Regions from separate parts of the Streptomyces sp. NPDC029292 genome, predicted to be linked through region 3. Evidence: riboswitches for the same ligand, from Rfam matches in the RefSeq annotation. Region 3 holds a riboswitch; each other region holds the start of a gene.
What was found. Region 3 has a riboswitch for S-adenosylmethionine ahead of ACZ4WS_RS31440 (aminotransferase class V-fold PLP-dependent enzyme). Riboswitches for the same ligand answer to the same signal wherever they lie in the genome.

Region 1 (7,679 bases), on a different contig from region 3:
CCGGGGGTGTCGTACTCCTCGATGCGGATCGGCGGGAACGTACGACGGCCGAAGTGCGCGGCCTCGTTCCCGCGCGCCGACACCTGCACACGTACGCCCGCACGGCCGGTGCTCACATAGTCGAGGGTGGCGATCGCCTTGGATGTGTGGAAGGGCTCCGTGTGGGTGGCCACCACGGTCGGCACCAGTCCTATGTGGCTGGTCAGCGGTGCGACGCGGGCGGCGATGAGGACGGCGTCGAGGCGTCCGCGGACCTGGTCCGTACGCCCGTCCGGCTCGGTGACGTGCGAGGACTGGAGCCCGAGCGCGTCCTCGATCGTCACGAAGTCGAGCAGGCCGCGTTCGGCCTCGGTGATCAGCTCGGTCCAGTAGGCGGCGGTGAGCAGTTCACGGGGGCGGGCCACGGGCTCGCGCCAGGCGGCCGGGTGCCAGCCCGCGCCGTCCAGAGCGACGGCGAGGTGCAGAGAAGAAGGAGATGAGGACACGAGAGAGGTGCCTTCCTGATCGACCGTACGAGGGAGCCGGCCCTCGGTACGGAGGGCGCGGCCGCGAGGGCAACAGGTCAGGAGCAACAGAGCGCGCCGGCCACGCGCAACAGGTCGATGTGCGGCCTGGAGTACAGGTGGACGCGGCGGCGTGGGGCGAGCTTCACCACGCGGAGGCGGGACACGGGTCGCACGTGTGTCACCTCCACCCTTCCGGCCCGGCGGACCCTGGGTCGCGCCGGCCTCGCGCTCGCGGATCCCCGACGGGGCGCCGCTCGGTCGTCAACGAACACAACGGCATGGCTATGCCGTTTCTTCCGGCTGTCGGGCTTCTTCCCGCTGTCGGGCTTCTTCCCGCTGCCCGCCCGGAGTGCGCACCAGCACGAACCGCGAGTGGCGGCGCAGGGTGAAGCCGATCGACTCGTAGAGCCGGATCGCGTGGGTGTTGCTCGCGGACGCGTGCAGGAACGGGGTCTCCCCGCGTTCCCTGATGCCCGCCGCGACCGCGCGGACCAGCCGGGTGGCCAGCCCCCGGCCGCGGTGGTCGGGGTGGGTGCAGACCGCGCTGATCTCCGTCCAGCCCGGCGGGTGCAGGCGTTCGCCGGCCATGGCGATCAGCCGTCCGCGGTCCCGGATACCGAGGTAGGTGCCGAGTTCGACGGTACGGGGCAGGAACGGGCCCGGCTTGGTCAGGGCGATCAGGTCGAGGACCTCGGGTACGTCGGCGGGCCCGAGCCGTACCGCTTCGGGGGCGGGTTCGGCGTGCAGAGCCGTGTCGACCAGTTGGACGCCCTGGCCGCTCTGGACGGTCTCCCAGCCGTCGGGGAGGGTCCGCACCCCGGAGACGGGGGTGACGGTGCCCGGCCCGACCAGCTCGGCCAGGTCGTCCCAGGCGCGGGGATCGTCGGGGTCGTCGAGGGCGGTGAACGGGGAGACGTCGGAGGGGTAGCGGGCGGCGCGCCCGACCCGCTCGGCGAAGTCGGCGTGCGGACCGGTCAGCGCGGCCCAGGCGGCGTTGTCCAGGATGTGCGGCTCGGTAGGGCTCTGGGACGGCGTGGCGTGGACGCTGGTGGTCATGGCGGTGCGGGATCTCCGTAACGGGGACTCGGCCGGGCGCGGGCGGGGCTTCGCCGTGTCAGTACGGCGAAGCCCCCCGATGGCGGCGGATCAGGAGTTGGTGAGCGGCAGACCGGGCGGGTTGACCTGGGAGGTGCTGACGGCCTCGTTGGAGAGGTTCCAGGCGTCCAGCCACTTGGCGTACTGGCCGTTCTTGATCAGGTAGTTGATCGCGTCGGCGAAGGGCTTGGCCAGCCCGCTGTCCTTCTTCGTCGTCGCCGCGATCAGGCCCTGGAGCGATGCGCCCGCCCCCGAGAACTTGCCCGCGTTGCGGGTCGGGTGGGGAGTCTTCGCGACCTGGGTGACGTGGTACGCGATACCGGGGTTGGGCCCGAAGTAGGCGTCGATCTTCCCGCTGGACAGCGCCAGATACTGGCTGTTGCTGTCCTGGAAGTACTTGACGGTGAGCTTCTTGCCCTCCTTCTCCAGCTTCGCCTTCCACTCCAGCAGGATCTTCTCCTGGTTGGTGCCCGCGCCCACCGAGACGGTCTTGCCGGCCAGGTTCTCGTAGTCGCCGTCGAAGTTCCAGGTGCTCTTCTTCAGCACCTCGAAGGCGAGGTTGTCCTGCCGGTAGGAGGCGAACTCGTACTTCTTCTTGCGCTCCTCGGTGTCGGTGACGTTCGCGAAGGCCGCGTCGACCTTGCCGCTGTCGATGCCGACGAACAGGTTCTCCCAGGTCGAGTTCTTCACCTCCGGCTTCAGCCCGAGGACCGCGGCCACCAGCCGTCCGAGGTCGGGTTCGGCGCCGGTGAGGGTCTTCTGGTCCTCGCCCACATACGCCAGCGGCGCATAACCCGAAGGCAGGGCGCCGACGCCGATCACCAGCTTGCCGCTCCGGGCGACCGACTTGGGCAGCTCGGCGCTGATGGACTTCACCTCGGACACCTTGAGGTCGGTCTGCTGCGCGGCGCCGTTGGACAGCGCGCCCACGGTGACGGTGCCGGACGCCGCGGTATCGGTCCTGGTGGCCGCGTCGCTCTCGCCCCCGCACGCGGCGAGTCCGCCTGCGAGGGAGGCGACGGCGGCGGACGCGGTGAGGCCGCGAAGGAGTCTGCTGCGGAGGCGGAGGGTACGCATGGCTGTCCTTGTTCGGTGAGCGGTGGCGGTGTGGGGTAAGCAGTGGCGGTGTGGGGGACGCGAGCCCGGGCGGGTTCGCGGGGAGCGGGACGAGCGGCGGGATCAGAGCACCTTGCTGAGGAAGTCCCTGGTCCGCTCGTGCTTCGGGTGGTCCAACACCTCGGCGGGCGGGCCCTGTTCGACGATCCGGCCGCCGTCCATGAAGACCACCCGGTCGGCGACCTCACGGGCGAAGCCGATCTCGTGGGTGACGATGACGAGGGTGGTGCCGCTGGTGGCCAGGTCCTTGATGACGGCCAGCACCTCGCCGACCAGTTCGGGGTCGAGCGCGGAGGTGGGTTCGTCGAAGAGGATGACTCCGGGTCGCAGGGCGAGGGCGCGGGCGATGGCCACCCGCTGCTGCTGGCCGCCGGACAACTGCCGTGGATAGGCGGTGGTCTTGTCGGCCAGGCCCACCCGGCCCAGCAGGGTGCGCGCCAGTTCCAGGGCCTCGGGCTTGCTCAGCCGGCCGGTCGCCACCGGGGCGGCGGCGACGTTGTCCAGCACCGTCAGATGCGGGAAGAGGTTGAAGTTCTGGAAGACGAAGCCGATCCGGCCGCGCTGGGCCAGGATCGCCCGTTCGCTCAGCTCCTTGAGCCTCCCCCAGCCTTCGGCCGGGGGGACCCCCATCTCGCTGCGCTTGCCGTGCCGGCGTACGCCGATCAGCTCGCCGTTCAGGCTGACATGGCCGATCTCGGGCTTCTCCAGGTGGTTGATCACCCGCAGGAGCGTGGACTTCCCGGAGCCGGAAGGACCGAGGATCACCGTGACCTCGCCGGGCTGCACCGTCAACTCCACGCCGTCCAGCACCCGGTGGGCGCCGTACCACTTGTGCACGTCGTGGACCTCTACCGCGGCCGGGCGTATCCCGAGCGTCTCGGCGGTCATATCGCGGCCTCCTTGCGAACGCGGTCCCGCAGGTCACGCAGGCCGGTCCGGACCTTCTGCAGCGGGGTCGGCAAAAGCGTGCGCAGCGCGCCCCGCGAGTAGTACCGCTCGACGTAGAACTGGATGACGGACACGACGCTGGTCAGGATCAGGTACCAGACGGTGGCGACCAGCAGCAGCGGCACGATGTCGCCGGGGTAGGTGCTGCCCATGCTCTGCACGGAGCCGAACAGGTCGAGCAGTGACACGTAGAAGACCAGCGAGGTGCCCTTGATCAGGCCGATCAGCTGGTTGACGTAGTTCGGGGTGATGGATCGCAGCGCCTGCGGGAACACGATCTTCCTGAACTGGTAGCCCTTCGGCAGACCGAGTGCGGCGGCCGCCTCGTGCTGGCCCTGGTCGACCGAGAGGATGCCGCCGCGGACCACTTCGGACGCGTACGCCGCCTCGTTGAGGCTCAGTCCGACGACCGCGACGACCATGTCGGTGGCGAGCCGGGACTCGTCGAAGGTGAAGAAGGCGGGGCCGAACGGGACTCCGAGGCTCACCGTCTGGTAGAGCGCGCTGAAGTTGTAGAGGAAGAGCAGGACGACGATCAGCGGCACCGAGCGGAACAGCCAGGTGTAGATCCAGCTCACCGCGCGCAGCACCGGGCTCCTGGAGAGCCTCCCCAGCGCGAGCACAATGCCACCGAGCAGTCCCAACACGGCGCTGTACACCGTCACTTCAAGGGTGATGAGCAGCCCGTCGAGGATCGTCGGACGCAGGAACCAGTACTGGAAACGGTCCCATTGGTAGAAGGGGTTGGTCACCAGCCCATGGCCGATCTGGGCGAGCAGGACGAGCACGATCGCCGAGAGGATCCAGCGTCCTGGGCGGCGCAGGGGCAACACGCGCTGCGCCGCCGACGGCTGTTTCACGGTGTGGTCGGGCGGTGCGGCGACGAGGGAGACCACGGCGCCAGGGGGTTCACTCATGAGGGAGCTCCAGCGGAGTCGGACATCCCGGGCGGCGAACGCGACGGCACCGCGGCGGCACGGGGGAACACCGCGGAAGACGAAGAGCGGGAAGACGCCGGTACCGGGTGCTGGGCGGGCAGAGGGCGCACCGCGGCGGCGGTGCGCGTCAGAGATTCAGAACGCCGTCAGCCTTGACAGCGCGCGGGGCCCGAAGCGGTACACAGGGCGCTGTTGACGCGGAGCAGATCGACGCAGCGGTTCGCGCACAGCAGGACGCAGCCGCGGGGCCGCTGTGCGGCCATCCCCTGCGCTGCGTACATCGCCGTCACCATCACTGTTCCTGCCCCTGGGGCCTCGCGCTTACCGAACGTCATCCGGTCCGGTCGTCACCTGGGGCACCCCACCGCGATGCGAGGGTTGCCGGACAGCGAGCCAGGGCTTTTCGCTGACACTCATGACCGATCTGCGGCGTAAGTTAGGCACGCCCGGAAAGGAATGTCAACGTTCACCGACCGGGATGACCACGTGGTGAGACCGCCTACACGCCGTCTTGACGACTTCACGGAGCGCGCTGACACTGGCGAGGACGGTCACGATTGTCAGCGCCCATCACGCGGTTCGTCCGCGCGGTGCGGTTGATCGGCCCCGGCCCGCTGACAGGCAACCCTTCCACCGCGACGGGGTGCCCCGGGTGACGACCTGGTCCCGCCGGTGCGGCGGGGCAAGCGCGGTCTCGCAACTCGCGGGCCCTGAACGCGGGACCGGTGGGAATGGCCAGGAACTACCTGACGAGACGCCTGCACATCGACCTGCTGCGGGTCTCCAGCGCGTACTAGTCCGGACCGTCGCGCGCGCTCAGCGCCGGCAGCCGGTCCGAAAGCGCAGTCACTCCGTTCCGCCGCTGCCGCCCAACAAGCGGCCGGGGCTTCGCCATTCCCATGGAGAGTCATGCCCGAGACAGTTTCGCGCGGTTCAAGCACAGCCACTTCGAGTGCGTGCGCCACAAGCGCCGCCACCACTTCGACCGCGTGCGCGTCGGACACGTACGCACCGCACACGGCTCCTTCGACCGCGTGCGCCTCGGACACGTACGCACCGCACACGCCCACTTCGACCGCGTGCGCCTCAACTGCGCGTGTTCCGAGCCCCTTTGCTTCGGTGTCAGGCGCTCGCCCCTGGGGCGCCGCTCCGTCCGTGTCCCCTCGACCGCACGGCATCCGCAGCCGCATCGGCGTCGGCCTGGCCGGTGGTTTCTACCCGGCACCGCACCGCTATCAGCTGTACCTCTCCGAGGGCTGTCCGCGCTCGCTCCGCATTTCGATCACCCTCGACCTGCTCGGCCTCAAGGACTCGGTCGCCAGCACCCTCCTGGCCCACCCCGCCCGGACACCGGAGGCCTTCGCCTCGCTGCGCAGCGCCTACGAGGCCACCTGGCACCACTACGACGGCCCGCTGACCGCGCCCGCGCTGTGCGACCGCTGGAGCGGACGCATCGTCAGCAATCACACGCCCGACATCCTTCGCGATCTCGCGGGCCTGCTGACCGACCACGACGGAGCCCGCGTCCCGCTGCTGCACCCGCCGGCCCGCACCGCGGACATCGACGCCCTCGGTGAACTCCTCGACCAGGACGTCACCTCGACCGCACGGCCGGAGGCCCGGTCGGCGACGCTGGACCTGCTGGACCGTCAACTCGCCTCGAATACCTATGCGTTGGGCGAGGAACTGACCGCCGCGGACGTGGACCTCTGGGCGGCGCTCACCCACCTCGACGCGACCGAAACCCTCTCCCGGCGCAGCCACCTGCGGGACTACGTGCGCCGCCTCGACGACCATCCTGCCTTCCGGGAGGCGACTCACTAGGACACGAGCGACCGGACCTCGTTCACGAGCAACCGGCCCGTGTCCACCGCGCCGGAGACCAGGCGGGTACGGGTGAGAGCAAAGGCCGGTTGGCGCTCGCGGTCGGCGAAGGCGATGCTGCCGCCGCTGCCGTGGTGACCGAAGGCGGTGCGTTCACCTGCCGTTTCGGGCAGGCCCAGGAAGTAGCCGAGCCCCTTGGCGTGCCGCGCGAGGAGCATCCGGTCCTTTCCTTCGACGGCCAGGGCCGAGGCCCCGGCTCACACCCCGGCGTCGACGGCACGCAGTGTCTCGATCACCTCCCGGTCGGAGAGCTGCTCGAAGTCGTCGTACCACTCGCCCACCGACTGGAAGAGCGGGGGCTGGTGTGCGCAGATCACGTCGTCGGCCTTCTGTCGCAGGTCGGAGCCGCTGTCGGAGCACACCGGCACGGCCAGGACCAGCCGGGCGGGCCCCTGGCGGCGCAGTTGGGTAAGCGCCGCCCGCGCGGTGACGCCGGTGGCCAGGCCGTCGTCGACCAGGATCACGGTCCGGCCCTTGATCCGCGGAGCGGGCCGCCCCTCCCGGTAGAGGCGCTCCAAGCGGTGGATCTCCGTTCGCTGCCTGGCGATCTCCGACGCGAACTGGCCCTTCGTAAGATCGAGAAATGCCAGCGCGGCCTGGTCGAACAGGGGCGGATCGTCGCCCGCTATCGCGCCGATCCCGACTTCCGGCCGCCCCGGAAGGCCGATCTTGCGCACGACCAGCAGGTCCAGCGGCGCGTTCAGGGCCCGTGCGATCTCCGCAGCGACGGGGACACCTCCGCGGGGCAGGGCCAGGACGAGGGGATCGGTCAGGTCGTGCCCCTTCGCCCATTCCGAGAGCAGGCGGGCCAGCTCCTGTCCGGCCTGCCGGCGGTCATGGAAGCGCATGACGCCTCGCCTCCCGCTCGTACAGTCATGTCCTCTCGGCGGGCGAGTACCCGCCCTCGGGCCTCCTGATCACCTGCGCGTGGCCGGCTTCGAGGCGACCGTATCCCCCGCTGGGCCCGCATCCTGGGCGCGCGTCCCGTATACCGACACGTCCCGAACGAGAAGCAACATCAACTGGCTAGACTACGCACCCTCGTGCACGTGATCGCGCCACGTCCGATCACAGCGGTTCCCGAAGGGTTTCACGCTTGATAGCCATCGAAGATGTCAGCAAGCGATACGCCGACGGCACGGTGGCCGTCGATCGCCTGTCCCTCCAGATACCGAACCACTCCATCACCGTT
Region 2 (7,679 bases), on a different contig from region 3:
GGTGCTCGGCTCCCTCCAGGTCGCGGCGACCGCGGCGGACAGCACCGCCCAGGACTGACTGTCGGTGGGTGGGGCTACGGTGCTGTCCATGGCGATGGAAGAGCTCGGTCCGCGGGAGCGGGGGATTCTCGCGCTGGAGCGGCGTGGCTTCGCCGGGCCCGGGGCCAAGGAGCGGGCGATACGGGAGCAGCTGGGCCTGGCTCCCGTGCGCTACTACCAGCTGCTGAACGCCCTCCTCGACGATCCGCGGGCCCTCGCCCACGATCCCGTGACGGTCAACCGGCTCCGCCGGGTCCGGGAGGCGCGGAGGGGGGAGCGGTGACGGTGGGACCCCCGTGTCGCGCTGACGCGCTCGTCCTCAAACGCCGGACGGGCTAAAGATTTTCAGCCCCTCCGGCGTTTGAGGAGCGGGGTCTGGGGCGGAGCCCCAGAAGGATGGGACGGGCAGGGGCGGCGGGGGCGAAAAACATCCCACCCACCCACCCACCGGCACCCGCCCCCGGGCCCGCGCGCGGATAGGGTCGGCGTATGGGCAGCCACCCGGAATCCACGGACTCCTTGCCGACGCCCGCGACCCCCGCCGGGCGCGACGGCCTCGACGCCATCCTCGCGCGGCCCGCCCGGGCCGTGATCGCGCTCGACTTCGACGGAACACTCGCCCCGATCGTCCCCGACCCCGACCAGGCCCGCGCCCACCCGGACGCGGTCCCCGCACTCGCGGCCCTCGCCCCGAAGGTGGCCTCGGTCGCCGTCGTCACCGGCCGCCCGGCCGGCGTAGCGGTCCGCTACGGCGGCTTCGCGGGCGTGCCGGGCCTGCAGCACCTGGTCGTCCTCGGCCACTACGGCGCCGAACGCTGGGACGCGGTGAGCGGCACGGTCAGCGCCCCCGCCCCCCACCCCGGCGTCGCCGCCGTCCGCGCCGAGCTGCCCGGATTCCTCGACAGGATCGGCGCCTGGCAGGGCACCTGGATCGAGGAGAAGGGTCGCGCCGTCGCCGTCCACACCCGCCGCGCCGCGGACCCGCAGGCCGCCTTCGAGGCCCTGCGCGAACCCCTCACCGACCTGGCCACCCGGCACGGCCTGATCGTCGAACCGGGCCGCATGGTCCTCGAACTCCGTCCCCCCGGCATGGACAAGGGCGTTGCCCTCCTGGAGTACGTCCGCGAGATCGGCGCCGAGTCCGTCCTCTACGCCGGCGACGACCTGGGCGACCTGCCCGCCTTCGCCGCCGTCGACAAGCTCCGCTCCGACGGCATCCCGGGGCTCCTGGTGTGCAGCGGCAGCTCCGAGGTCGCCGAACTCGCCGACCGGGCCGACCTGGTGGTGGACGGCCCGCCCGGCGTCGTACGACTGCTCTCCGTCCTGGCGGCTCAACTCGACTGATCGGCGCCGATATTGGACGGGTCCGGGATCCGGTTCCCGAAGTGGTCCCTGCCGCGCGCGGTGATCGATCCGGCACCGCGGGCGGGTGAGCCGGCACGCAGACGTACGTCCGCCGGAGCGCCCGGCGCCTCGGACACGAACCGCGGATCGGCGTGCCGACGGAGGTCTTCGCGAGGGCCGCACCGGTGGGCAAGAGAGCCACCACTGTCAGCGCCGTGAGGAGGCGCGTACGCCAGAGAGACATGCGCGGAAGGCAGCCGGCGGGGGATCACGGGGCCCATGGACCAACGGGGAGCGCTGTTGGACTCCTCGTGCTCAGCGCTCCAGCTCGCGCAGCTGGTCCAGGAACCACTGGGCGGGCGGCAGCGCAGTCGCGGCGGCAGCCAACCGCTTCGTCCGCTCGGCCCGCTCCCCGAGCGGCATCGACAGCGCCTCGTACAACGCCCGCGCCGTGCCGACCACGTCGTAAGGGTTCACGGAAATCGCGTCCTCGCCCAGCTCCTCGTACGCCCCCGCCTCCCGCGACAGCACCAGCACGCACCCCTCGTCGGAGACGACCGGCACCTCCTTGGCGACGAGGTTCATGCCGTCCCGGATGGGGTTGACGAGGGCCACGTCGGCCAGCCGGTACGCGGCGAGGGAGCGTGCGAAGTCGTCCTTGACATGCAGCACGACCGGGGTCCAACCCGGCGTCCCGTACTGGGAGTTGATCTCGTCGGCGAGGCGCTGCACCTCGGCCGTGTAGTCCCGGTACACGGCGAGGTCCTGCCGGGACGGGTACGCGAAGGCGACGTGTACGACCCCCTCGCGCCACTCGGGGTGCTCGTCGAGCAGGTGCCGGTACGCCAGCAGCCCGCGCACGATGTTCTTCGACAGCTCGGTCCGGTCGACCCGCACGATCGTCTTCCGTCCCGCGCCGATCTGCTCCCGCAGCGCCACGATCCGCTCGGCGACGTCCGCCTCGTGCGAACGCCGGCGCAGGAAGTCGGCGTCCGCGCCGAGGCCGTGCACGCCGACCCGGGTGTCACCGAGGCCGCCGACGAGCTCGTCGGCGCACGCGGTGAACGCGGCCGCCCAGCGGTGGGTGAGGAAGCCGAGCCGGTCGGCGCCCAGCATGCCGCGCAGCACCTGCTCGGCGATGTCGTCGGGCAGCATCCGGAAGTAGTCCACCGGCGCCCACGGCGTGTGCGAGAAGTGCCCGATCCGGAGGTCGGGGCGCAGCTCGCGCAGCATCTCGGGGACGAGGGTCAGGTGGTAGTCCTGTACGGCCACCACGGCACCGTCGGCGGCCTCCTCGGCCAGCGCCCGCGCGAACGCGCGGTTGTACGTCTCGTACGACGCCCACTGCCGCCGGAACTCCGCGTCGAAGACCGGCTCCAGCGGCGTCTGGTACAGCATGTGGTGGACGAACCACAGCACCGAGTTCGCGATGCCGTTGTACGCGTCCGCATGCACGTCGGCGTTGATGTCCAGCATCCGTACGCCGTCCTCGCCGACCCCGCGCCGCACCGCCTCGCGGTCCCCGTCGCCGAGCGCCGAGCACACCCACAGGGCGCCCGCGTCCGGCCCGATCGCCGAGAGGCCCGAGACCAGCCCGCCGCCGCCCCGCTTGGCGTGCAGCGAGCTGTCCTCACGGACGTCGTAGGTGACCGGGCCGCGGTTGGAGGCGACCAGGATCCGATGGGCACCTTGGGTTGAAGCCATGCCTCGAAACCTAGCCCGGCGTCGAAACGCTCAAACGTTCCCGTGGGCCGTATACGACCGCCGGAGTCGGTTACTCCACGTCCTCTCCTAGGCCACTTTGCGTGACTGGTATTCGGCGATGTCCGCCATCGGAGGCCGTTCCTCCGTGTCCACGGAGTAGGTGCGCGGCTCGAATCCCTCCTCGCCCCGCTCGAACTGGGTGAGAGCCGGACGGATGAGGTGGCCGCGGGCCAGCCGGAGCTGCGCGGTGCGGTAGATCGCGGCGGACATACGGCCCAGTGCCTGCCCGTCCTGGTGGCGGTGCTTGCGCACTCCCACGTCGACCTGGGCGAGCGCGTCCAGGCCCACGAGGTGCAGGGCGTCGACGAGCATGCCCAGCTCCACGCCGTATCCGACGGGGAACGGGAGCTGCTCCAGGAGGGAGCGGCGGGCCGCGTACTCGCCGCCCAGCGGCTGGACGAAGCCCGCGAGCTGCGGCCAGTGCATGTTCAGCAGGGGGCGCGCCATGAGTTCGGTGACACGGCCGCCCTGGCCCGCGGCCGAGCCGAGCGGACGGTCGTACATGGCCTTGACGAGGTCGACGCCGGGGTCGGTGAGCAGCGGTCCCACGATCCCGGAGACGAAGTCGGAGGAGAACTCCTTCAGGTCCGCGTCGATGAAACAGATGATGTCCCCGCTGGTCACGAGCAGTGACCGCCACAGGACCTCGCCCTTGCCGGGCACGGCCGGTATGCGCGGGAGGATCTCGTCCCGGTGGACGACTCGCGCGCCCGCGGCGGCGGCGACCTCCGAGGTGCGGTCCGTCGAGCCCGAGTCGATGACGACGATCTCGTCGACGAGCGGCACCTGTTGCATCAGGTCGTGGCGGATGACGGCGACGATCTCGCCGACCGTCTCCTCCTCGTTGAGAGCGGGCAGCACGACACTGACGGTCGAGCCCGTGGTGCGCTTGGCGGCCATGAGTTTGTGGAGCGGGCGATCGGTCAGGGACCAGGAGCGTGTGCTCAGCCAGCGCTCAACTTCTTTCAGCACAGTCTGCGGCTCCTCACTGTCTGATCACCCCGTCTCGCACGGTGTGATCCATCTCGCGGTTCGGACGACTATCTCAACTGTCCTGGCCTTCGGTTACAGTCTTGAACAACGCGGATGACCATCGCATGTCCTGGATCATCGGCGCACACCGTGCTCCACAGTTCAACAATCGAATACCGCTCATCCAGAGGGGCAGAGGGATACGGCCCGATGAAGCCCCGGCAACCCTCCAGCCGGTCTCGTACGACTGCGTCGTCGTCGCGAGGCTCCCGGCTCGGGAAGGTGCCAAATCCGTCTCACGGCGAAGTGCGTCGTGAGGAAGATGAGGAGAAAGGGCCTCGCCTCCATGGCTGCGCAGACAGTTGCAAGCACCACGAACGCTGGGATCTCCGCCGACTCGGCGAACGCCGCGAACTCCGTAGACCTCGGCCCCGCCGCGGCTCTTTCGTGCCGCGAGTGCGGTCACCGCGTGCCCCTCGGCCCGGTCTTCGCCTGCGAGGAGTGTTTCGGCCCGCTGGAGATCGCGTACGACTTCTCGGCCTACGACACCGAGGAACTCCGCAAGCGTATCGAAGCGGGCCCCGCGAACATCTGGCGTTACGCGCCCCTGCTGCCCGTCCCCGCGGACGTCGCCGAGAAGCCGAACATCAACCCCGGCTGGACCAAGCTCGTCAAGGCCGACAACCTCGCGCGCGAGCTGGGTGTCGACGCCGGCAAGCTCTTCGTGAAGGACGACTCCGGCAACCCGACGCACTCCTTCAAGGACCGCGTCGTCGCCCAGGCCATCGAGGCCGCCCGCGCCTTCAACTTCACCACCCTCTCCTGCTCCTCCACCGGAAACCTCGCCGGAGCCGTCGGTGCCGCCGCCGCCCGCGCCGGTTTCCGCTCCTGCGTGTTCATCCCGCACGACCTGGAGCAGGGCAAGGTCGTCATGGCCGCGATCTACGGCGGCGAGCTCGTCGGCATCGAGGGCAACTACGACGACGTGAACCGTTTCTGCTCCGAGCTGATCGGCGACCCGGCCGGTGAGGGCTGGGGCTTCGTCAACGTCAACCTGCGGCCGTACTACGCGGAGGGCTCGAAGACCCTCGCGTACGAGATCTGCGAGCAGCTCGGCTGGCAGCTCCCCGACCAGCTGGTCATCCCGATCGCCTCCGGCTCCCAGCTCACCAAGGTCGACAAGGGTCTCCAGGAGCTGATCAAGCTCGGGCTCGTCGAGGACAAGCCGTACAAGATCTTCGGGGCGCAGGCCGAGGGCTGCTCGCCGGTGTCCGTCGCCTACAAGGCCGGGCACGACGTCGTACGGCCGCAGAAGCCGAACACCATCGCCAAGTCGCTCGCCATCGGCAACCCGGCCGACGGGCCGTACGTGCTGGACATCGCGCGGCGTACCGGCGGTGCGGTGGAGGATGTGAACGACGAGCAGGTCGTCGACGCGATCAAGCTGCTCGCGCGGACGGAGGGCATCTTCGCCGAGACGGCGGGTGGCGTGACGGTCGGTGTGACCAAGAAGCTGATCGAGAACGGTCTCCTAGACCCGACCCTGACGACGGTCGTCCTCAACACCGGTGACGGCCTCAAGACCCTCGACGCGGTGGCCGGCACCGGCCTGACCGCGACCATCCGCCCGAACCTGGACTCCTTCCGAGAGGCTGGCCTCGCATCATGAGCGTCAACGTCCGCATCCCCACCATCCTGCGCACCTACACCGGCGGCAAGGCCGAGGTGACGGCCGAGGGCGCGACCCTCGCCGAGGTCATCACCGACCTGGAGAAGAACCACACGGGCATCGCCGCGCGCGTCCTGGACGACCAGGGCAAGCTGCGCCGCTTCGTCAACGTGTACGTGAACGACGACGATGTCCGCTTCGAGCAGGGCCTGGAGACGGCGACGCCGGACGGCGCGGGCGTCTCGATCATCCCCGCCGTCGCCGGAGGCTGACCGTCACGCACGGTGAGATTGTTACCGTAGGTAACGTAAATCACCGGGAGTTCATCGAATTGCCCCCTCCGCGAGAGAAACGGAGGGGGCAATTCTGCATGGTTGAGCACGGTACAGTTGGGGAACCTGCTTCGCTGTTTATGCCAGTTCCATGCCGGGTGCATATGAGCCTCTGCTCGACGCCCGACAAGAAGCAGCCAAAGTGCCCCGCTTTTTTGAGCCGTTTATGGCATATACGGGGCCCGACTTGCCCTGGATCCTTGCGAATTCTCCGCATATTACCGATCGGCCGTGCCCAGAATTCTCGTCCGATTGACCTGTTGCAGACGGCAGTTGGACAGATACATTCAGCCGCGGTCGACGCGTTCCGGCGCACACCCCCAACCGTTGGGGGGTGAGGTCTGACCCGGATCCACGAAGTGTGGATCTGTGCAAGGGCCAGTAATAGGGGAGTTAGGCATGGCTCAGGGCACCGTCAAGTGGTTCAACGCGGAGAAGGGGTACGGCTTCATCGCGGTCGACGGTGGTGCGGACGTCTTCGTGCACTACAGCGCGATTCAGATGGACGGCTACCGCACCCTTGAAGAGGGTCAGCGAGTGGAGTTCGAGATCTCGCAGGGCCAGAAGGGTCCGCAGGCGGACATGGTCAAGCTCGCCGTCTGATCTCGGCGCGATCGGCCACCGACGCACTCACGCCGAGGGGCCCGCATCCCATCTGGGATGCGGGCCCCTCGTGCGTTCCGGGAGTCCGCCCTCGTTCGTGAGAGGCGCTTGCGCCCGCCCGTCACCCGACCACCACCCCGCAACGAGCCCGCTTCGCGGGCGCACCTTGCACTCGACGGGGTCGAGTGCTAATCATTGGCGTTAGCACTCTCCCAGTGAGAGTGACAGAACTTGGATCGGGCCAGTGAGGTCCGCAGGCCGGTGGGGCAAGGAACCACAAGGGCTGCAGGCCGTCCGTCGCGGGCGCGGGCGCGATCCGGAGCAATCCACCCCGTCCGGGAGGACCACTTCACATGGCCAAGATCATCGCGTTCGACGAGGAGGCACGGCGCGGTCTCGAGCGCGGGATGAACCAGCTCGCCGACGCCGTCAAGGTCACCCTTGGCCCCAAGGGCCGCAACGTCGTCCTCGAGAAGAAGTGGGGCGCCCCCACGATCACCAACGATGGTGTTTCCATCGCCAAGGAGATCGAGCTCGAGGACCCGTACGAGAAGATCGGCGCCGAGCTGGTCAAGGAAGTCGCCAAGAAGACGGACGACGTCGCCGGTGACGGTACGACCACGGCGACCGTTCTCGCCCAGGCGCTGGTCCGCGAGGGCCTTCGCAACGTGGCCGCGGGTGCCAACCCGATGGCCCTCAAGCGCGGTATCGAGAAGGCCGTCGAGGCCGTCTCCGGTGCCCTCCTTGAGCAGGCGAAGGATGTCGAGACCAAGGAGCAGATCGCTTCGACGGCCTCCATCTCCGCCGCCGACACCCAGATCGGCGAGCTCATCGCCGAGGCCATGGACAAGGTCGGCAAGGAAGGCGTCATCACCGTCGAGGAGTCCCAGACCTTCGGTCTGGAGCTGGAGCTCACCGAGGGTATGCGCTTCGACAAGGGCTACATCTCGGCGTAC
Region 3 (7,679 bases):
ATCCACGGCAGCTGGCTCCACCTCCTCGGCAACATGCTCTTCTTCTACGTCTTCGGGGCGATGGCCGAGGAACGCATGGGTCACCTGGAGTTCGCCCTCTTCTATGTGGGCTGCGGCTACCTCGCCCTGCTGGGCTACGCGGCCGCCAACGCCGAGTCGGAGCAGTCTCTGGTCGGCGCCTCCGGAGCGATCTCCGCGGTCCTCGGCGCGTTCCTGTACCTGTTCCCCAAGGCCCGGGTGACCAGTCTCTTCCCGTTCCTCTTCTTCCTGCCGCTGCGCTTCCCGGCCTGGGTGGTGCTGCCTTTCTGGGTGACCCTCCAGTGGCTGGCGGCGGGCCGCGACTCCGGGGGGCCGGGGGTCGCCTATCTGGCTCACCTGGTCGGCTTCTCGCTCGGCTTCGTCTACGCGTGGGTCCGGTTCGGGCGTACGACTAGAGTGAAGGCCCCAGCGACGGCCCCCGAGGGAGAGAACCAGCCGTGATCACCGCGATCGTCCTCATCAAGACCAGCGTGGACCGGATTCCCGAGATCGCGGAGTCGATCGCCGCGCTGGACAGCGTCAGCGAGGTCTTCTCCGTCACCGGTACCTATGACCTGATCGCGATGGTCCGCGTGAAGGCCCACGACGATCTCGCCGATGTCATCCCCGGCAAGATCAGCAAGATCCAGGGCGTCGAGGCCACGGACACCCATGTCGCGTTCCGCACGTACTCCCAGCACGACCTGGAGGCGGCGTTCGCGATCGGGCTGGACGGCTAGTTCCTCGCCCCCGCCGCCCCTACCCGTCCCGTACCTGGGGGCTGCGCCCCCAGACCCCCGCTATCGGCCTGAACGGCCTCGTCCTCAAACGCCGGACGGGCTGAAAGCCCTCCTCCGGCGTTTGAGGAACCTCGGCCACCTCACACCGCCGGCACGCAACGTCCGTCCTCCGTGCGGTAGTTCCACTTCGCGCCGTCCCGCACGAGCTCCTTCACCGCGCGCACGAAGCGCTCGACGTGCTCGTCGGGAGTGCCTGCGCCGAAGCTGACGCGGATCGCGTTGAGGGACTTCTCCCCGGGCGCCGCCTCAGGGGCACCGCACTCGCCCTGCGTCTGCGGGTCGGTGCCAAGGAGCGTGCGCACCAGCGGATGGGCGCAGAAGAGACCGTCCCGCACCCCGATGCCGTACTCGGCGGACAGCGCGGCCGCGAAGTGCGAGCTGTTCCAGCCCTCGACGACGAAGGAGATGACACCCACGCGCGGAGCGTCATCGCCGAAGAGCGAGAGCACCCGCACCTCGGGCACCTCGGCGAGACCCGCTCGGACCGTGTCGATCAGCCGGCACTCCCGGGCGACCAGCTTGTCGAAGCCCTCTTCCGTCAGCGCCTTGCAGGCCGACGCGATCGAGTAGGCGCCGATCACGTTCGGCGAGCCCGCCTCGTGCCGGGCGGCGCTCTCGTGCCACTCCACGTCCACCCCGCCGTCCGTACGCCGCGTGACCTTGCGGCTGGCGCCGCCGCCCGCGAGATACGGCTCGGCCTCGCGCAGCCAGTCGGAGCGGCCCGCGAGGACCCCGGAGCCGAAGGGCGCGTACAGCTTGTGCCCGGAGAAGGCGACCCAGTCGACGTCGAGGTCGCGGACGGACACCGGGTGGTGCGGGGCGAGCTGGGCGGCGTCCAGGACGATGCGGGCGCCGTGCGCGTGCGCGGCGGCGGACAGCTCACGCACCGGCCACAGCTCACCGGTGACGTTCGAGGCGCCGGTGACGCACACCAGGGCGGGACCGTAGGGGTCGCGGTCGGCGAGCGCGCGCTCCAGGGTCGCGACGGCCTCGTCGGGCGTGCGCGGGGCGTTCAGGTACGTCACCCGGGCGTCCCGCCACGGCAGCAGCGAGGCGTGGTGCTCGGTCTCGAAGACGAACACCTGGCAGTCGGCCGGAAGGGTGGCGGCGAGCAGGTTGAGCGAGTCGGTGGTGGAGCGGGTGAAGACGACCTGGTCGCCGTCCCGGCAGTCGAGGAACTCGGCGACGGTCTTGCGGGCGTTCTCGAAGAGGTCCGTGGACAGCTGCGAGAGGTACCCGGCACCCCGGTGCACGCTGCCGTAGTACGGGGCGTACGCGGCCACGTCGTCCCAGACCCGCTGGAGGGCCGGAGCGCTGGCGGCGTAGTCGAGCGCGGCGTAGGTGACCTCGCCACCGGTGACGAGCGGGACGGTGACATCTCGGCCCAGAACGGGCAGCGGGGAACAAACGGCCTGGTCGGCGGCAGCGGTGGAGACAGACATGGCGAGCTCCTGTGAGAGGCAGGCGGAAGCACCGCGCGAGCGGGTACACGGAGGTACGAGGGCTCAGCGCAGGAAAAGGTGAAAGGGGTATGCCGAAGCGGGGCGCTACGCCCTATCGCATTCGCTTGCTCACAGAAGGCTCCCTCGAACGACCAGGACCCCTGGGCTGTCCACTCAAATGAGGGCGAGGGGTCCGCGCTTGCCGTAGACCTCGCTGCCTACGGCCTGGTCTTCACCCGGGGCACCCCGCCACGGACGGAGGGTTGCCGGACAGTCGGCCGGGGCCTCATGACTGTCGCTCATGACCTGGTACAGCATCTTGCCAGAAGAGCTTCGACGCGCAAGGCGCAGTCCAGGATCCGGACTGCGCCTTGCGTCACTTCCTTGCGTCACTTCACGTACGGCCGACGTACGGCTCAGGCGTTGCTGGCCGCCACCCACCGGTCGAGGGCCCTCATCGCGGCCCCCGAGTCGATGGCCTCCGCCGCCTTCGCCATCCCCGCGCGGATCTGGTCCGCGAGAGGGGCGTCGGTCGGCGACAGGGCCACCAGCGCCGCCGCCGAGTTCAGCAACACCGCGTCCCGTACGGGCCCGGTCTCGCCGCCCAGGACGCGCCGGGCGACCTCCGCGTTGTACGCCGCGTCGGCGCCGCGCAGAGCCTCCACCGGGACGAGGTCGATGCCGACGTCGCGCGGGTCGAAGCGCTCCTCGGTGACCTTGCCGTCGCGGACGACCCACACGTGCGACGTCGACGTGGTGGTCAGCTCGTCGAGGCCGTCGTCACCGCGGAAGACCAGCGAGGAGTTGCCGCGCTCGGCGAAGACGCCGGCCACGATCGGCGCCATACGGGGGTCGGCGACTCCGACCGCCTGCGCCTTCACCCGCGCCGGGTTCGTCAGCGGACCGAGCAGGTTGAACGTCGTCCGGATCCCCAACTGCCCACGCGCGGCCGCCACATGACGCAGCGCCGGGTGGAACTTCACCGCGAAGCAGATGGTGATCCCGGCTTCCTCTGCCACCTCGGCGACCCGCTTCGGGGTCAGCTGCAGATTGACGCCGAGCTTCTCCAGGACGTCGGAGGAACCGGACGCCGAGGACGCGGCCCGGTTGCCGTGCTTGACGACCTTGGCGCCGGTGCCGGCCACGACGATCGACGACATCGTGGAGATGTTCACGGTCTTCGCGCCGTCACCGCCCGTGCCGACGATGTCGACGGTCTCCCCCGGCACCTCGATCACATTGGCGTGCTCGTACATCGCCCGGACGAACCCGGAGATCTCCTCGACCGTCTCGCCCTTGGCCCGCAGCGCCACCACGAACCCGGCGATCTGCGCGTCGGTCGCCTCGCCGCGCATGATCAGGTCCATCGCCCAGGCGGTGTCGTCCGCGCTCAGGTCGCGCCCGTCCAGCAGGCCGTTCAGCAGCGCGGGCCAGGAACGGCCCGCCGCGGTGTCGCCTCCAGCGGGGTTCACAGCGCTCATAAGCCGCTCCTGGGTCCGTCCCCGAAGGGACTCCTGTAGATAGGAACACCCTATCCAGCCCGGGAGGCGGCAAAGAGCCCCCGTCCATGCAATGGACGAGGGCTCTTGCCGTGGCGATCAATAAGGATCGTTCAGGGGATCAGTGGTGGCCGTGGCCGCTCGCGATCTCCTTGTACTCCTCGACGGTGGGCTTGGGGATCTGGTTGTCGTCCCCGTAGTAGCCCTCGCTGAGCTTGGCGCGCAGCTTCTGCGTGCCGCTCACCTTGCGCTCGACACCGTTCTCGTCGACCAGCGGGCCGATCTCGGCGGGCTGGTACTGCTCATGCGCGGTGAGGGTGTGCAGCGCGTCCTGGCTGAGCGGCTCGTGCACCTCGATGAACTCACCGTGCGGCAGGCGCTTGATGATGCCCGACTCGCGGCCGTGCAGCACCTTGTCCCGGTCCCGGCGCTGGAGGCCGAGGCAGACCCGCTTGGTGGCGAGGAACACCAGCACCGGCACGACGAAGAAACCGATCCGCACGAACCAGGTGATCGAGTTGATCGACAGGTGGAAGTGCGTGGCCCAGATGTCGTTGCCGCCACCGACGAGCAGGACGAAGTACCAGCTGATCCAGGCGGCACCGAACGCGGTCCGGGTCGGGACGTTGCGCGGGCGGTCCAGGATGTGGTGCTCGCGCTTGTCGCCGGTGACCCAGGACTCGATGAACGGGTAGACCGCGATCGAGACCAGGACCAGCGGGAAGATCACCAGCGGGATGAACACGCCCAGGACGAGCGTGTGGCCCCAGAAGTTGATCTCCCAGCCCGGCATGACACGGATCAGGCCCTCGGAGAAGCCCATGTACCAGTCGGGCTGGGCGCCCGTGGACACCATGTCCGGACGGTAGGGACCCATCGCCCAGATCGGGTTGATCGAGGCGATCGCCGAGATCGCCGCGATGACACCGAAGACCAGGAAGAAGAAGCCTCCGGCCTTGGCCATGTAGACCGGCAGCAGCGGCATGCCGACGACGTTGTTGTTCGTCTTTCCGGGGCCCGCGAACTGCGTGTGCTTGTGGTAGAAGACCAGGATCAGGTGGCCGACCACCAGGCCGAGCATGATGCCCGGCAGCAGCAGCACGTGCACCGAGTAGAAGCGGGCCACGAAGTCGCCGCCCGGGAACTGGCCGCCGAAGAGGAAGAACGAGAGGTACGTGCCCACGATCGGCACGGACAGGACCGCGCCCTCCATGAAGCGGACACCGGTGCCGGAGAGCAGGTCGTCCGGGAGCGAGTAACCGGTGAAGCCGGTGAACATGCCCAGGACGAACAGCAGGAAGCCGAACACCCAGTTGACCTCACGCGGCTTGCGGAAAGCACCCGTGAAGAACACGCGCATCATGTGCACGAACATGCCGGCGAGGAAGATCAGCGCCGCCCAGTGGTGGATCTGCCGGATCAGCAGACCACCGCGCACATCGAAGGAGATGTGCATGGTCGAGTTGAACGCCTCCGACATCAGCTGCCCCTGAAGCGGGACATAGCTGCCGTCGTACGTCACCTCGTTCATCGACGGGTGGAAGAACAGCGTCAGATACACACCCGTGAGGATGATGATGAGGAAGCTGTAGAGGCAGACCTCACCCAACATGAACGACCAGTGGTCGGGGAAGATCTTGCGCATGTTGGACTTGGCCAGGGAGTAGATCCCCAGGCGGCCGTCCGCCCAGTCCGCTACCCGCTCACCGGCGGGTGCCTTCTCGCGCGACTGCCCCGGCGCGCCGGCGCCTGAAGGGCTCGTCGAGGGGGTGGTAGTGCTCATCCGCGCTCCCAGAATGCAGGACCGACGGGCTCTTCGAAGTCGCCGAGCGCTTCGAGGTAGCCCTCATCGTTCACGCCGATGCGCAGCTGCGGCAGGGCATGACCGGCCGGGCCGAAGATGACTCGGGCACCGTCGGAGAGGTCGAAGGTGGACTGGTGGCACGGGCAGAGGACGTGGTGCGTCTGCTGCTCGTACAGGGAGATCGGGCAACCGACGTGGGTGCAGATCTTCGAGTAGGCCACGATTCCCTCGTGGGACCACGCGAGTTCCTGCTTGTCCTTGATGTTGTCAGGCTGCAGCCGGACGATCATCAGGGCCGCCTTGGCGATCTCCGTCTGGAAGTCCTCGTCGTGCTCCTCCAGGCCCTCGGGCTTGGCGAAGGTGAGCGAACCGACGGCGACGTCCGAGGGACGCAGCGGCTCGTTCGTGTTCATGTTGACGAGCAGCTTGCCCTTGGACCAGATCGTGTGCCGGAGCTTGGTCCCGGGCAGCGGGCCGAGGTCGCGCAGCAGCATGACGCCGGAGAGCGGGAACAGGGCCAGCGCGCCGAACATCGTGTTGCGGATCAGCTTGCGACGGCCGAGCGCGGACTCCTTGGCGCCCTGCTTGAAGTCGGCCAGAACCTTGGCCTTGACCTCCGGCGGCGCCTCGATCGCGTGACGCTCGTCGGCGACCTCCACGTCGGACATCAGGGTGCGGGCCCAGTGGACCGCGCCCGCGCCGATCGTGAAGAGCGCGATCCCGAGGGACAGGCCCAGCGCGAAGTTCAGCGCGCTGATGTGCCCGAGCGGGAACAGGTAGATCGACTTGTCGTTCGGGATCGCCACGTACGAGGCGATGAAGGCCACGGTGGCCAGCATCGACAGCGTGAACAGGAAGGCGACCGCGCGCTCGGACCGCTTGGCGGCCCGCTCGTCGATGTCCTGGATGCGGTGCTCGTGGGGCGGCAGCCCCGGGTCCGCGAACGGGTTCGTCTCGTCCGCGACGGCGACCGTACCGTAACCGTGCTCGTCGTCCTGCTCAGCTGGCAGGTTCTCTTCTGGAATGTCTTGGCTACTCATGACTTCTTGGCCTTTGCGGTCCGAGCGGCGACCCAGACGGCGACGGCGACCAGGGTGCCGAGGCCGAAGATCCAGCCGAACAGACCCTCACTGACCGGCCCGAGGCCGCCCAGTTCGAGGCCGCCGGGGCTCTCGGTGTTGTCACCGTTGACCGCGTCGAGGTACGCGATGATGTCCTTCTTGTTCTTCGACGACAGCGTGGTGTCGGGGAAGGACGGCATGTTCTGCGGGCCAGTCTGCATGGCCTCGTAGATGTGCTTCGGGTCGACACCCTCCAGGCTGGGCGCGTACTTGCCGTGCGTCAACGCGCCGCCCTTGCCGGTGAAGTTGTGGCACTGCGCGCAGTTGGTGCGGAAGAGCTCGCCACCCGCGGCGATGTCCGCGCCGTCGGGGCTGACCTGGCTCTTCGTCGGGATCGAGGGACCGGCACCCAGCGAGGCGATGTACGCCGCGAGCTGGTCGATCTCGGCCTGCGAGTAGATGACCTTCTTGCTCGGGATCTGAGCGCCCGGCTGCTGGGCCGGCATACGGCCGGTGCCGACCTGGAAGTCGACCGCCGCGGCGCCGACACCCACGAGGCTCGGCCCGTCGGTGGTGCCCTGACCGCCGGTTCCGTGGCAGCTTGCGCAGCCCACGGAGTAGAGCTTCTTGCCCTCGTCAATGCCGAGGGACTGGGCGGATGTATCGGCCTGCGCCTTGCTCGCGGGTGCGAACGCGGTGTACAGCCCCCCGGTGGCCGCCAGCGCGAGGAGTAGGACGACGACCGCCGCCAGCGGATGGCGTCGTCGTGCGGAGAGCTTTTTCACGGATTACCCCGGTGTCAGGATCTTCTGCGTCGATGCTTCTGGATGTTTCGGGCGGTGGGCCCGATTACTTGATCATGTAGATCGTGGCGAAGAGGCCGATCCAGACCACATCGACGAAGTGCCAGTAGTAGGACACGACGATGGCGGCGGTCGCCTGCTCATGAGTGAACCTCCGGGCCGCGTAGGTGCGGCCGAGGACGAACAGGAAGGCGATGAGGCCGCCCGTCACGTGCAGTCCGTGGAAGCCGGTGGTCAGGTAGAACACCGAGC

Region 1: another riboswitch for S-adenosylmethionine. It lies ahead of ACZ4WS_RS03330 (putative leader peptide); the one in region 3 lies ahead of ACZ4WS_RS31440 (aminotransferase class V-fold PLP-dependent enzyme).
Region 2: another riboswitch for S-adenosylmethionine. It lies ahead of thrC (threonine synthase); the one in region 3 lies ahead of ACZ4WS_RS31440 (aminotransferase class V-fold PLP-dependent enzyme).

The regions. Positions count from the first base shown of each region.
Region 1 is NZ_JBVHXR010000001.1:717,919-725,597, forward strand. Features, by position in the region: gene ACZ4WS_RS03300 (LLM class flavin-dependent oxidoreductase) at 1-485, opposite strand, end outside; gene ACZ4WS_RS03305 (putative leader peptide) at 563-679, opposite strand; gene ACZ4WS_RS03310 (GNAT family N-acetyltransferase) at 789-1,562, opposite strand; gene ACZ4WS_RS03315 (ABC transporter substrate-binding protein) at 1,653-2,678, opposite strand; gene ACZ4WS_RS03320 (amino acid ABC transporter ATP-binding protein) at 2,781-3,605, opposite strand; gene ACZ4WS_RS03325 (amino acid ABC transporter permease) at 3,602-4,582, opposite strand; SAM riboswitch class IV at 4,916-5,024, opposite strand; SAM riboswitch class IV at 5,153-5,298, shown strand; gene ACZ4WS_RS03330 (putative leader peptide) at 5,335-5,400, shown strand; gene ACZ4WS_RS03335 (glutathione S-transferase C-terminal domain-containing protein) at 5,759-6,427, shown strand; gene ACZ4WS_RS03340 (hypothetical protein) at 6,424-6,645, opposite strand; gene ACZ4WS_RS03345 (phosphoribosyltransferase) at 6,685-7,335, opposite strand; gene ACZ4WS_RS03350 (ABC transporter ATP-binding protein) at 7,584-7,679, shown strand, end outside.
Region 2 is NZ_JBVHXR010000022.1:168,445-176,123, reverse strand. Features, by position in the region: gene ACZ4WS_RS38040 (extracellular solute-binding protein) at 1-58, shown strand, start outside; gene ACZ4WS_RS38035 (DUF3263 domain-containing protein) at 89-322, shown strand; gene otsB (trehalose-phosphatase) at 529-1,383, shown strand; gene ACZ4WS_RS38025 (alpha,alpha-trehalose-phosphate synthase (UDP-forming)) at 1,699-3,087, opposite strand; gene ACZ4WS_RS38020 (glucosyl-3-phosphoglycerate synthase) at 3,175-4,119, opposite strand; SAM riboswitch class I at 4,297-4,448, shown strand; gene thrC (threonine synthase) at 4,466-5,788, shown strand; gene ACZ4WS_RS38010 (MoaD/ThiS family protein) at 5,785-6,060, shown strand; gene ACZ4WS_RS38005 (cold-shock protein) at 6,520-6,723, shown strand; gene groL (chaperonin GroEL) at 7,077-7,679, shown strand, end outside.
Region 3 is NZ_JBVHXR010000016.1:227,041-234,719, forward strand. Features, by position in the region: gene ACZ4WS_RS31430 (rhomboid family intramembrane serine protease) at 1-480, shown strand, start outside; gene ACZ4WS_RS31435 (Lrp/AsnC family transcriptional regulator) at 477-758, shown strand; gene ACZ4WS_RS31440 (aminotransferase class V-fold PLP-dependent enzyme) at 899-2,260, opposite strand; SAM riboswitch class IV at 2,451-2,567, opposite strand; gene trpD (anthranilate phosphoribosyltransferase) at 2,677-3,741, opposite strand; gene qcrB (cytochrome bc1 complex cytochrome b subunit) at 3,881-5,542, opposite strand; gene qcrA (cytochrome bc1 complex Rieske iron-sulfur subunit) at 5,539-6,603, opposite strand; gene qcrC (cytochrome bc1 complex diheme cytochrome c subunit) at 6,600-7,409, opposite strand; gene ctaE (aa3-type cytochrome oxidase subunit III) at 7,474-7,679, opposite strand, start outside.